4 regions of the Anaerobacillus sp. CMMVII genome follow, and region 4 is predicted to be linked to each of the others. Evidence: riboswitches for the same ligand, from Rfam matches in the RefSeq annotation. Region 4 holds a riboswitch; each other region holds the start of a gene.
What was found. A riboswitch is a leader RNA that binds a small molecule or an ion and turns the genes downstream of it on or off. The one in region 4 is predicted to bind S-adenosylmethionine.

Region 1: another riboswitch for S-adenosylmethionine. It lies ahead of H1D32_RS15065 (methionine biosynthesis PLP-dependent protein); the one in region 4 lies ahead of metK (methionine adenosyltransferase).
Region 2: another riboswitch for S-adenosylmethionine. It lies ahead of H1D32_RS19045 (homoserine dehydrogenase); the one in region 4 lies ahead of metK (methionine adenosyltransferase).
Region 3: another riboswitch for S-adenosylmethionine. It lies ahead of H1D32_RS19625 (homocysteine synthase); the one in region 4 lies ahead of metK (methionine adenosyltransferase).

Annotation. Positions count from the first base shown of each region.
Region 1 is NZ_JACEHK010000010.1:296,371-299,559, forward strand. Features, by position in the region: partial or broken gene tnpB (IS200/IS605 family element RNA-guided endonuclease TnpB) at 1-152, opposite strand, end outside; gene prsW (glutamic-type intramembrane protease PrsW) at 386-1,051, shown strand; gene H1D32_RS15060 (hypothetical protein) at 1,115-1,282, shown strand; SAM riboswitch class I at 1,347-1,454, shown strand; gene H1D32_RS15065 (methionine biosynthesis PLP-dependent protein) at 1,680-2,804, shown strand; gene metC (cystathionine beta-lyase) at 2,797-3,189, shown strand, end outside.
Region 2 is NZ_JACEHK010000015.1:358,342-361,530, forward strand. Features, by position in the region: partial or broken gene aspS (aspartate--tRNA ligase) at 1-1,118, shown strand, start outside; SAM riboswitch class I at 1,318-1,487, shown strand; gene H1D32_RS19045 (homoserine dehydrogenase) at 1,572-2,822, shown strand; RNA gene ssrS (6S RNA) at 2,932-3,109, shown strand.
Region 3 is NZ_JACEHK010000015.1:486,478-489,666, forward strand. Features, by position in the region: gene H1D32_RS19615 (DUF2533 family protein) at 1-116, opposite strand, end outside; gene H1D32_RS19620 (helix-hairpin-helix domain-containing protein) at 159-761, shown strand; SAM riboswitch class I at 842-947, shown strand; gene H1D32_RS19625 (homocysteine synthase) at 1,151-2,437, shown strand; gene H1D32_RS19630 (ComE operon protein 2) at 2,597-3,163, shown strand.
Region 4 is NZ_JACEHK010000002.1:303,213-306,401, reverse strand. Features, by position in the region: gene metK (methionine adenosyltransferase) at 208-1,413, opposite strand; SAM riboswitch class I at 1,676-1,811, opposite strand; gene pckA (phosphoenolpyruvate carboxykinase (ATP)) at 2,156-3,189, shown strand, end outside.

The DNA of each region.
Region 1 (3,189 bases), on a different contig from region 4:
TCTTCCACGATGTACCAATAGGCATCTTTCTGTTTTTGCTTGGCAAGGAAGAAGTTAAACACGAAACGCGCACTTCCAATGGTTTTATTGATAAGCTCTAGTTGTGACTTTGTTGGGTAGATACGAAATTTATAGGCTTTCTTAACAACCATATTTTTCACCTCACTCTCTAACCATATTATACCACAAAATAAGATCGTATGTTCTGTTTTTGAAAAAAATAGCCATTCATCCCCCACATACTCGTAAACTCCTTGAAGTTGGGGGTCTTCTGGCCAAAAATGATAAATTCGGGAGAACTTTGTTATTTTTTTACTTCTCATCTGAAAACAAAACATGTTACGATTGGGGAATAGAAAGAAAAGAAGGAAGGTAGCTAAAGATAATGTTTAGTATCATTTTTGCAAGTTTGGCTCCTAGTCTATCTCTACTTTGTTTTTTTTATCTAAAAGATAAATACAATTCTGAGCCCCTTGGAATGGTATTACGAAGCTTTATCTTTGGGGTTTTATTAGTATTTCCTGTCCTTGTAATCCAATATGCCTTTAAGGAAGAAGGGTTATTATTAACCCCGATTTCACAGGCTTTTATCTCTGCTGGGTTATTTGAGGAATTTTTTAAATGGTTTATTTTATTTTATATTGCCTATAAACACGCCGAATTTAATCAGCACTATGATGGGATTGTTTATGGAGTGAGTGTTTCTTTAGGCTTTGCGACAATGGAAAATGTCTTTTATTTATTAGCTTATGGTGTTGATCAAGCGTTTGTCCGTGCTTTATTGCCAGTCTCAAGCCATGCTTTATTTGGGGTTATAATGGGTTATTATTTAGGAAAGGCAAAATTTAGTCATCAAAAACAGAGGAGAAAGCTCTTGGTACTCTCTTTTATCATCCCTTGGTTATTACACGGTACGTATGATTATATTCTATATGTTCAACGATACTGGGTGTACATGATGCTACCGTTTATGATTTTTTTATGGTGGTTGGCCTTAAAAAAAGTAAAGCTAGCTAATAAAACAACCTCAAAAAAACTCTCGGGAAAGTGAAAAAAATCTACTAGAATGGGCATAAATAGGTAGAGGACATTGATTAATAATGAGGTGAGGGCGTTGTTTCAAACAAAACAAAGATATAAAGTAACTGTTAGATGTCATGATTGTGGTGAGAAGTTTATTTTGCGAGGAAAGTTAAATAAAGAGGGGAATTATGAAACTGGATTTAAACGTTGTATATGTGGAAATGAAGAAACTTTACAAGTAGATGCAAGACTTGAATAAAAATGTTTGCAATTATTTTAAAAATAGTGTACTTTAATAATCACATAATTAAAAATTTTAACAATTCTTATCGTGAGAGATGGAGGGACGTGGCCCTATGAAATCTCAGCAACCAGCCTAAAAGGTCAGGTGCTAAATCCATCAAGTGGTTTTCAAGCTTGGAAGATAAGAAGGAGCCTACTGTATTCAGCAACTTCTTCTTAATTTTAGGAAGAAGTTTTTTTTATACTTAGATCCCTCTTATTAAAGCAAATCTGAACTGGTTTAAGGATGAATGAAAACGTAGTAAGGGTGGTCAAGAGATACTAGGTGGTGCATGTTAAACAGCTTTTTTGCGAGAACAGCCTATTAAAATTATTTAATAGTTAAAACGGTAACAGGAGAAGGAGAGTCAGCAATGGGTTATAAGCATTTGGAAACTGATTTAGTTCAACTAGGAAATAGAAGTGATAACAAAACAGGTGCAATCAATCCACCGGTATATTTTTCGACTGCCTACCGCCATGAAGGTATAGGGCAATCAACGGGGTATGATTATAGTAGAACTGGTAATCCGACTCGACATATCTTAGAAGAAGGAATCGCACTTTTAGAAGGCGGTGATCGTGGCTTTGCATGTAGTTCTGGTATGGCTGCCATTCAAACAGTTATGTCTATCTTTAAGCAAGGTGATGAGATAATCGTATGTCAAGATTTATACGGTGGTACATATCGACTTTTTCAGCAAGGATGGCAGCACTGGGGGATATCGTTTCGTTATTGGGACGGGGAAAATTACCAGAAATTAGATTCTTTGGTTACTGAGGCGACGAAAGCAATTTTCATTGAAACCCCAACAAATCCTCTAATGCAGGAAATGAGTATTGCCCAAGTGAGTGAATTCGCACAAAAATATCATTTATTACTGATCGTAGACAATACTTTTTATACACCATATCTTCAAAGACCAATAGCGGAAGGGGCAGACATTGTCATTCATAGTGCAACCAAGTATTTAGGTGGGCATAATGATGTTTTGGCCGGCTTAGTCACTGCTAAAGGGGAAGCGTTATGCGAGAGAATTGGTTTTTTTCATTACGGGATTGGCGCAACATTATCTCCATTTGACTCGTGGTTATTAATTAGAGGTATGAAGACATTAGCGTTAAGAATGGAGAAGCATGAAGAAAATGCAAAAGCGATTGCCAAATTCCTAAGTGAACATCCTTTAATTACGGACGTTTTATACCCTGGACGGGGCGGTATGTTGTCTTTTCGGATTAAAGATGCCAAATGGGTAAATCAATTGTTGCAAAGTTTAAAGTTAATTACTTTTGCTGAAAGTCTCGGGGGGGTTGAGAGCTTAATGACCTACCCAACAACTCAAACGCATGCAGATATTCCTGAAGAGCTTCGTGAAAAGAACGGCGTTTGTAAACGACTGCTACGATTTTCTGTAGGGATTGAAAATAAAGAAGATTTAATAGATGACTTAGCACAAGGCTTGGCAAGTCTTCAAGAAGGAGGTTCTACATTTGAGTGAACAATATAGAATTCAAACTAAGCTTTTACACAATGAGCACAAAGTGCATCAGGAAACGGGAGCGGTAAGTGTACCGATTCACCATTCATCAACATTTCATCAATATTCTTTCGATAAGTTCGGAAACTATGAATATGCAAGAGGTTCTAATCCGACTCGAAAAGCACTTGAAGAAGTCATTGCTGATCTAGAAGGCGGCATCCGTGGCTTTGCTTTTTCTTCAGGGATGGCAGCCATTTCAACTGCTTTTATGCTCCTGTCGAAAGGAGATCACGTGTTAATTACCGAGGACGTCTATGGAGGGACTTATCGTTTCGTTACTCAAGTTTTATCAAAATTTGGGATTGAGCATACTTTTGTTGATATGACAAATCTAGAGGAAGTT
Region 2 (3,189 bases), on a different contig from region 4:
AAGATTTACGTGCTGATCGCCAACCAGAATTTACCCAAGTCGATATTGAAACTTCTTTCATGGACAAAGAAGATTTATTAGCGATGATGGAAGAGATGATGAGTAAAGTCATGAAGGAAGTTAAAGGTATTGATGCAATAACTCCGTTCCAAAGACTTTCTTATGATGAAGCGATGAATCGCTACGGTTCGGATAAGCCGGATACTCGCTTTGACATGGAACTAGTTGAACTTTCTCATATTGTCAAAGACTGTGGTTTTAAAGTATTTACTTCAGCTATCGAAAATGGTGGAATTGTTAAAGGGTTAAATGTCAAAGGTGGGGCAACGAAGTATTCTCGTAAAGAGATTGATGAACTAGCGAAATTCGTTGCGATTTATGGAGCGAAGGGTCTTGCTTGGTTAAAGGTTGAAGAAGACGGATTAAAAGGCCCAATTGCCAAGTTCTTGTCAGACGAAGAGCAAATGGAATTGCGGTCAGCTATTCACGCTGAAACAGGAGATTTGTTATTCTTTGCTGCTGACAAAAAGAAAGTCGTTTTTGATAGCTTAGGTGCACTTCGCTTAAAATTTGCCAAAGAATTAAATCTAATCGATAAATCAAAATATAACTTCTTATGGGTAACTGAATTCCCGCTTTTATCGTATGATGAAGATGCAAAACGCTATGTTGCCGAACATCATCCATTTACTCGACCAGTAAAAGAGGATCTCGAGTTACTAGTTAGCACACCTGAAAAAGTACGAGCAGAAGCTTATGACTTAGTGTTAAATGGTTACGAGCTTGGTGGTGGATCACAACGGATTTACGAACGCGAGCTACAGGAGACGATGTTTAAAGCTCTTGGTTTTTCTGACGAGGAAGCACGTAATCAATTTGGTTTCTTAATGGAAGCTTTTGAATATGGGACACCTCCACATGGCGGAATTGCACTGGGGTTAGATCGTTTAATCATGATCCTTGCTGGTAGAACAAATTTACGTGATACCATTGCCTTCCCGAAAACAGCGAGTGCAAGTTGCTTGTTAACTAATGCACCGAGTGGAGTAAGTGAGGCACAATTAAAGGAGCTAAACTTATCCGTTGTGCCTAAGAAAGAAGAGAAGGTTGAAGCTTAATTAGTTATGAGTTTTGAGTGCAGAGTGATGAGTTGGTGAAAGTAAAGCTTCGAAGCAATACATTCAAAAACTCAAAACTCAAAACTCAAAACTGCAATTTTACATTTTACATTTCTTCTAGAACATGGTATATTGTTTTTACTTGAATTTTATAAAAACTCTGATTATTATAACGGTAAAATACACAACAAATAAATATCACTTATCAAGAGAGGCGGAGGGACTGACCCGATGAAGCCCGGCAACCTGTTTAGGTATCCATTGGATAACCGATAGAGTAAATTGTACGCTTCTATGCGCAGACAATTCGCTTTAACAAACAAGGTGCTAATTTCAGCAGAGCTACTAGCTAGCTCTGGAAGATAAGTTAAGGCACAAAAACCTTTCCTTATCTGGAAAGGTTTTTTTATTGGCTAAATTAAGTTCTTCCATGGTGAAAAGGAGATGATGTCATTGCTTAAGATTGGTTTACTGGGCTTTGGAACAGTAAATTCTGGGGTATATGAAGGAATTACAGATACGTTACCTTATTTAGAAAGTATTTTAGGAACAAGAATTACTGTGGAAAAAATACTGATTAGGGACAAAAAGCGTTATTTAGGTGAAAAAAATAGTGAGTTATTTACAGATTCTCCTGACGATTTTTTTAGCTATGAATTTGATGTTGTTTTTGAGGCCATGGGTGGTGAGCAACCTGCGTTAGATTACATTACGTTTTTATTAAGTAAAAAGGTTCCGATTGTTACAGCAAATAAAGAGCTAGTAGCTAAGCACGGATCAAATCTAGAAAATTTAGCATACAAAAACGAAACATTTATTGGCTACGAGGCTACAGTTGCTGGTGGGATTCCCATTATTAATACACTGAAAAGTCAATTACAATGGACTTCTGTTGAAAAGATTTCAGGGATTTTAAACGGTACTACAAATTACATTATTACAAGATTGCAAGCGGGTAGCGATGATTTTGAGACGGTATTAAAAGAAGCACAACAGCTTGGGTTTGCTGAAGCAGATCCTACGTCTGATATTGAAGGATTTGATGCTTTATATAAGCTACAAATACTATGTAGGCTTTGTTTTGGAAGCTGGCCAAAGCCTGAGCAGTTTCAAAGAAGTGGAATGTCTCATTTAAAGAGCTGCCATTTTAAAGCTGGTGAATACTTCAATTTAAAACTTAAGTATATTGCTGAAGCATATTATGATGGAACCGATATCAAAGGTTCAATTTCTCCATGTTTTGTAGATGCGAAATCCCCGTTGGCGTCTATTGAAAATGAGAATAATGGAGTATACTTACAAGGAGACTGGTTAGGTAATTTTTTCGCATCAGGACCAGGAGCTGGTAAAAGGCCGACAGCGACAAGTATGATTGAAGACTTTCTTCATCAACTACAGAAAAGTGGGAACCAACCACGTGTTCCGAAATTAAAAAAAATAAGTAAATTAGAATGCAAAGAGTTTTTGCTTGTTTTTGATACAAATAATGAAACAGAGGTTTATCATACCTTAAAAGAGATAATACACTCAGTAGAAGAGGTTGTCCAATTTGACAATAATCAAAAAGTTGCAATGTTAGTCACAATAAATGAGTTAATTCCATTAAACAATACCGCTAATGAAAAAGTAGAGTTTTATCCGGTATTGCGAGTTAATGGGAAAGTTCAAAAAACAAAGGCGAACAAACAATTGAAAGCATTGTAATAGTAAGAAAACATTCTGCTTGTTTATTTCTCAGAAGTTCACTTTTATATAAAGTATTTCTAAGCAAACTTGAATTCAAAATAAATCATGATATTATTGAAATAACAAATGAGTCCTGAAGTGTTCGTAGGATACTATACGTTTTGAGCCAACATTTTTAATATGGGAGCTTGAAGTTTTAGCTTGGCATACAAGCCTTCACGAGAGGAAGTACAAAGAGTTAAACAAAGCACCCACCTGCTGAGGCAGGTTCAAAACTATGTGTTATACGGCATATCGGGACTCTATTTTATTTTACTGGAAATGACAAACCTAGGAACTATTCCTAGGTTTTTTCTTATATCTTAATCAAAGGAATTAGAGTGGA
Region 3 (3,189 bases), on a different contig from region 4:
GCCGCTTGTATTACAGCCTCAATTTTTTCTTCCCGTAACAAATCCAGTTCTCGGTATCTTTTTTCTCCAGCAATAAATTTATTTACGTGGGCCTTCATTTGTAAATGTACACTCATGTAAAGATTCTCCTTTTTACCATTCATTTAGGGGGTATTAAAATGATCAAAATTAAACGCAACCGTATTTTTTTAATTGCGGTCTGTACAATTGCCTTGCTACTTAGTGTAAGCTTTATTAGAAATTTTGACAACAGCATAGATACTCAAGAGCAATTTCAATTAGCTATGTACCAAGAAACTGTAGACATCGAAACAGAAACTGTCCCAATAGCTCAGCCCATCATCGTTGACGTGAAAGGAGCCGTAGAAAAACCTGGAGTCTATGAGATGAAACTTGGAGATCGGGTGGTCCATGCCATTGAAAAAGCAAATGGATTTCTCCAAGAGGCAAATAAAAATGTCATAAATTTGGCTTTATTGCTAGAGGACGAAATGGTAATTTTTGTTCCAATAACTGGTGAGGAAGAAATACAAGACTTAGTACCATTAATCTCCAATAAATCTAGTGAAAAAATCAATGTAAACGTTGCCTCAAATGATGAGCTACAAAAGATCCCAGGGATCGGTCCTGCAAAGGCAGCCGCAATTATTAAATATCGAGAAGAAAATGGGAAATTTAACAGCATTGGAGAATTAACGAATGTATCAGGAATAGGTCAAAAAACTGTTGAAAAGATGACAGAATTCATCGAGGTAAAGTAATAAAACATTTACCTTTAAATTTATTGACAATTCTTACTATTAGCCGGTATAATCACCACAATGGCAAAATTAAATGAAAACTCTTATTGAGAGAGGTGGAGGGACTGGCCCTATGAAACCCGGCAACCAGTGTGAAAACACAAGGTGCTAAATCCAACAGAGCTTTGTAGTTCTGAAAAATGAGAGAAAGAAGCAGATATTAACTCTTCTCTCAACCTGAGGAAGAGTTTTTTATTTTGGGAATTTATTTTAATGAATTTCATAATTCACTATTGTCGCTACTAGTTCTAAATGTAGTTGCGTAGAACCATTCGTAACTACAAATAGATTTGATATAGCTCGATTAAGGTAATTATGAAATTCACTCAATTAGAGGAGGAAAACAAAAAATGACCGAAAGAAAATGGAGTTTAGAAACAATTGCTGTACATGGGGGACAGGAAGCTGATAGTAATACGTTATCAAGGGCAGTCCCAATATATCAAACTACCTCTTATGTTTTTAAAGATACTGAACATGCGGCAAATCTTTTTGCTCTAGCAGAGCCAGGGAACATCTACACAAGAATTATGAATCCGACTCAAGATGTTTTTGAAAAAAGGGTTGCTGAACTTGAAGGTGGAATAGCAGCGTTGGCAACTGCTAGTGGCCAATCTGCAATAACGCTAGCGATCCTCAATATTTGTGAGAGTGGAGATGAAGTTGTTGCTTCAAGTTCACTTTATGGAGGAACATATAACCTTTTTGCGCATACATTCAGAAAGTTAGGGATTAAAGTCAACTTTGTGGATGGAACTGACCCAGAAAACTATCGTCTTGCTATAACTGATAAAACAAAGCTTCTTTATGGTGAAATTATCGGGAATCCTAAAGGGGATGTCCTTGATCTAGAAGCTGTTTCAACTATTGCTCATGAAAATGGAATTCCACTTGTTGTCGATGCAACATTTTCTACTCCTGCTTTATGTCGGCCAATTGAACACGGAGCCGATATTGTCATCCATTCTGCGACGAAGTTTATTGGCGGTCATGGTACCTCAATCGGAGGAATTATTGTTGATGGAGGAAATTTTGATTGGGCGAATGGTAAATTTCCAGGTCTTTCAAAACCAGATCCAAGTTATCATGGAATAGTTTATACAGAAGCAGTTGGGAATTTAGCTTATATTATTAAAGCTCGAGTACAACTATTAAGAGATATAGGGCCGGCAATAGCTCCTTTAAATTCCTTCTTATTATTACAAGGTTTAGAAACTTTACACTTACGAATGGAACGCCATTGTGAAAATGCATTAAAGGTGGCGAATTACTTAAATGAAAACTCTTTAGTAGAATGGGTTAGCTACCCGGGCTTAGAGAGCCATCCAAGCCATCTGTTAGCAAGAAAATACCTTCCAAATGGGAAGGGGGCAATTCTTACCTTTGGAATTAAGGGTGGTGTTGAAGAAGGGAAAAGGTTTATTAATGCGCTACAATTATTTTCACATGTAGCTAACGTTGGTGATGCTAAGTCCCTAGTCATTCATCCAGCAAGTACAACACATCAGCAGCTCTCACCAGAAGAGCAACGATCTGCGGGGGTCACACCTGAGCTAATTCGCCTATCAATCGGCATTGAAAACAGTAACGATATAATTGCAGACCTACAACAAGCACTTGAAGTAAGCCAGAGCTAATAATTACGAATTACGAATTACGAGTGTTGAAACATTGTGAAAATTTCACAATGTTTCAACACTCAACACTCAACACTCAACATTCTACATTCAAACATTGACGGACGTGTCATATTTTGTCTAAACTATAGAGAGAAACGCAAGAAGGAGGGACAAACCTTGTCACGGATATCATGGGATCAATATTTTATGGCTCAAAGTCATTTGCTTGCACTAAGAAGTACTTGTACACGATTAATGGTAGGAGCAACGATTGTAAGAGATAAGCGAATTATTGCTGGCGGTTATAATGGCTCAATTTCTGGGGGAGACCATTGTACAGATGATAATTGCTATGTAGAGAATAATCATTGTATTAGAACGATTCACGCGGAGATAAATGCATTGTTACAATGTGCTAAATTCGGAGTCCCAACTGCAGGTGCTGAAATTTATGTCACTCATTTTCCCTGTTTAAATTGTGCTAAAGCAATTATACAAAGCGGCATAAAAGCTGTTTTCTATGCGAAAGATTACAAAAATCACCCATATGCTATTGAGTTGTTTAAAAGTGCAGGTGTGCATGTGGAAAATGTAGAGTTAGAGGAAATGATTTTAGATATGAAAACCACTGAAAAATTAGCTTTTACAGCGGAATTACTGACGAAACTTGAAGAGGCAGGTATCAGTGAGGAAGAGCTAAAGAGTTTAAAAGATCAGGCTAATAAGTTATTTTTACCTGGTTGAGAAAATATAATCTCTTGATTTGGAGG
Region 4 (3,189 bases):
GATAAACCTTGTGACAAAATATCACAAAATATAACGTTTTTCTTTTTTATTAAAAATCCCAAATTGAAGAATTGTTATCATAGCTACAAAGGAAACGTTTGCAATAACGGAGATTAATTGACAAAAAATTGTGACAGAATTGTGACATTTTTTAATAAAAAAAGCTGACTCTTTTTTCTAAGAAAAAGAATCAGCTTTTTTTATTATTTAATTTAATGCCTGAGCTTTTAATGCCGCAGCTTTATCAGTGAATTCCCAAGGAAGTTCTACATCTGTACGGCCAAAGTGACCATAGGCAGCCGTTTTCTTATAAATAGGACGACGTAGATCTAGCATCTTGATGATACCTGCTGGACGTAGATCGAAATTCGAACGAACTACTTCAACAAGTACTTCTTCAGAAACTTTTCCTGTTCCAAAAGTATCGATAGAAATAGATACTGGTTGAGCTACCCCAATTGCATAAGCAAGTTGAACTTCACAACGGTCTGCTAATCCTGCAGCTACGATATTTTTTGCAACATAACGGGCTGCGTATGCAGCTGAACGGTCAACTTTTGTTGGATCTTTACCAGAGAATGCGCCTCCACCGTGTCTGGCATAACCACCGTAAGTATCTACAATAATTTTACGACCTGTTAAACCAGCATCACCTTGTGGTCCACCAATTACGAAGCGTCCTGTAGGGTTAATGAAGTATTTTGTTTCTTCATCAATTAAATTTTCAGGGACAACTGGCTTAATTACATACTCTTTTAGGTTGCGTTGAATTTGCTCCAAAGAAACCTCTGGATGGTGTTGTGTTGAGATAACAATGGTATCAATTCTGATAGGATTATTATTCTCATCGTATTCAACTGTTACTTGTGTTTTACCATCAGGACGTAAATAAGGTAAGATTTCTTCTTTACGAACCTTCGTTAAACGACGAGCGAGCTTATGTGCTAAAGAAATCGGTAAAGGCATTAATTCTGGTGTTTCATTGTTTGCATAGCCAAACATTAATCCTTGGTCGCCAGCACCTATTGCTTCAATTTCTGCATCTGACATTAAACCTTCACGTGCTTCAAGAGCTTGGTTAACACCTTGAGCAATATCTGGTGACTGTTCATCAATTGATGTTAAAACAGCACATGTTTCAGAGTCAAAGCCATACTTGGCACGATTGTATCCTATTTCACGAATAGTCTCACGAACAATCTTAGGAATATCAACATATGTAGATGTTGTAATTTCACCTGCAACTAATACTAAGCCAGTAGTTACTGACGTTTCACAGGCGACACGTGCATTTGGATCTTTGCTTAGAATTGCATCTAGAATCGAATCGGAAATTTGGTCACAAATTTTATCAGGATGACCTTCAGTTACACTTTCTGATGTAAATAAACGACGAGTTTTCTTTTCTGTCATTTTTTGTACCTCCTTTATCCATTTTAGGATATGTTCTTCTTTGATACGGTACTCATTTTCCCTTTTGACTAAATAGTCAACAGAATTTGATTAATGAAAGAACAAATCATTTCCTTATTAAACTTAGCTTGTCCATTGAACCTATGTTTACACTAAGCATTGGGCATTTTTCATTGGTTTTTATTTTCACCAATGATTAGAACCCTCATACGAAAAAAACCTTTCCATCTTGAGGAAAAGGTTTTGATTATCCGCCTTTCGCCTCTTATCGATCAAGACCACAGTCTTGCAGGTTAGCACCTTTTCACTAATGTGATATGCAAGCTAATCAAGCTTACAAATTAGTGTTGGTTGCCGGGTTTCTTCGGGCCTGTCCCTCCACCGACTCGGAATAAGAGTATCCGTTCGGCTCATATCATATCGCACAAGATATCCAATGTCAACCATTTTTCGTTGATATTGGCTAATTTTGTCGAAGACCAATCCCTCTTTGTATAACACATTTAACCTAGCATTAACGTGACATTTTTTGAATTATACTATCGCTCAATTCCTTGAGAAAATTGCAACTGTCTACTGTTAGCTTCTTTATTGATTAAAAATAAACAAAAAAAAATTAGTAAAAAAAGTAAATAGTATAGACTATTAATTTGAATGTGTTATACTAATTAATATCAAAGAACATAATTACAGCATATATTAAAAAATATAACAATTTTTATAAGGAAAGGTTTTGGTGCGAATGAGTACACTTAGTTATGAAACAGAGCTGGATAATATTTTAAAAGGTGCAAATATCTGTCACGACTTATCGGTATCACAATTGGTTGAAAGATCACTTGATCGAAAAGAGGGAATTCTAACTTCTACAGGTGCACTTCGCGCTACAACTGGAAAATATACTGGTCGATCACCTAAAGATAAATACATCGTTGAAGAAACTTCTGTGAAAAACAAAATTAATTGGGGTTCGGTAAATCAACCTATTAGTAAAGAGGTTTTTGAGAATTTATATAAAAAGGTCCTTGCCTATCTCAAAACGAAAGATGAAATTTTCGTTTCGAAGAACTTCGCTGGCGCAGACAAAAGCTACCGCCTGCCAATCCGCGTAATAAATGAATACGCTTGGCACAATCTGTTTGCAAGACAATTGTTCATTCGACCATCAGCAGCTGAATTAGCTACTCACGAAGCAGAATTTACGATTATTTCAGCACCAGGCTTCAAAGCTGATCCAACAGTTGATGGAACTAAATCAGAAACATTTATCATCATTTCATTTGAAAAACGTACGGTCCTTATTGGTGGAACTGAGTATGCTGGAGAAATCAAAAAATCAATTTTCTCAATTATGAACTATCTATTACCTGAAAAAAATGTTTTATCGATGCATTGCTCCGCAAATGTTGGTGATGAAGGCGATGTAGCTTTATTCTTCGGTCTCTCTGGAACTGGAAAAACGACACTTTCTGCTGATCCTAATCGCCATTTAATTGGTGATGATGAACACGGTTGGTCAAACACTGGTGTCTTCAATATTGAAGGTGGCTGCTATGCAAAATGCATTAATCTATCTGAAGAAAAGGAACCACAAATCTACAATGCTATTCGATTTGGTTCAGTCCTTGAAAATGTCATTTTAGATGAACAACGGATGCCTGATTATGATGACACTACTCTAACTGAGAATACACGTGCTGCGTATCCACTAGAGCTTATTCCAAACTCAATGATCCCAAGTGTAGCTGGACATCCTAATACAATTATCTTCTTAAC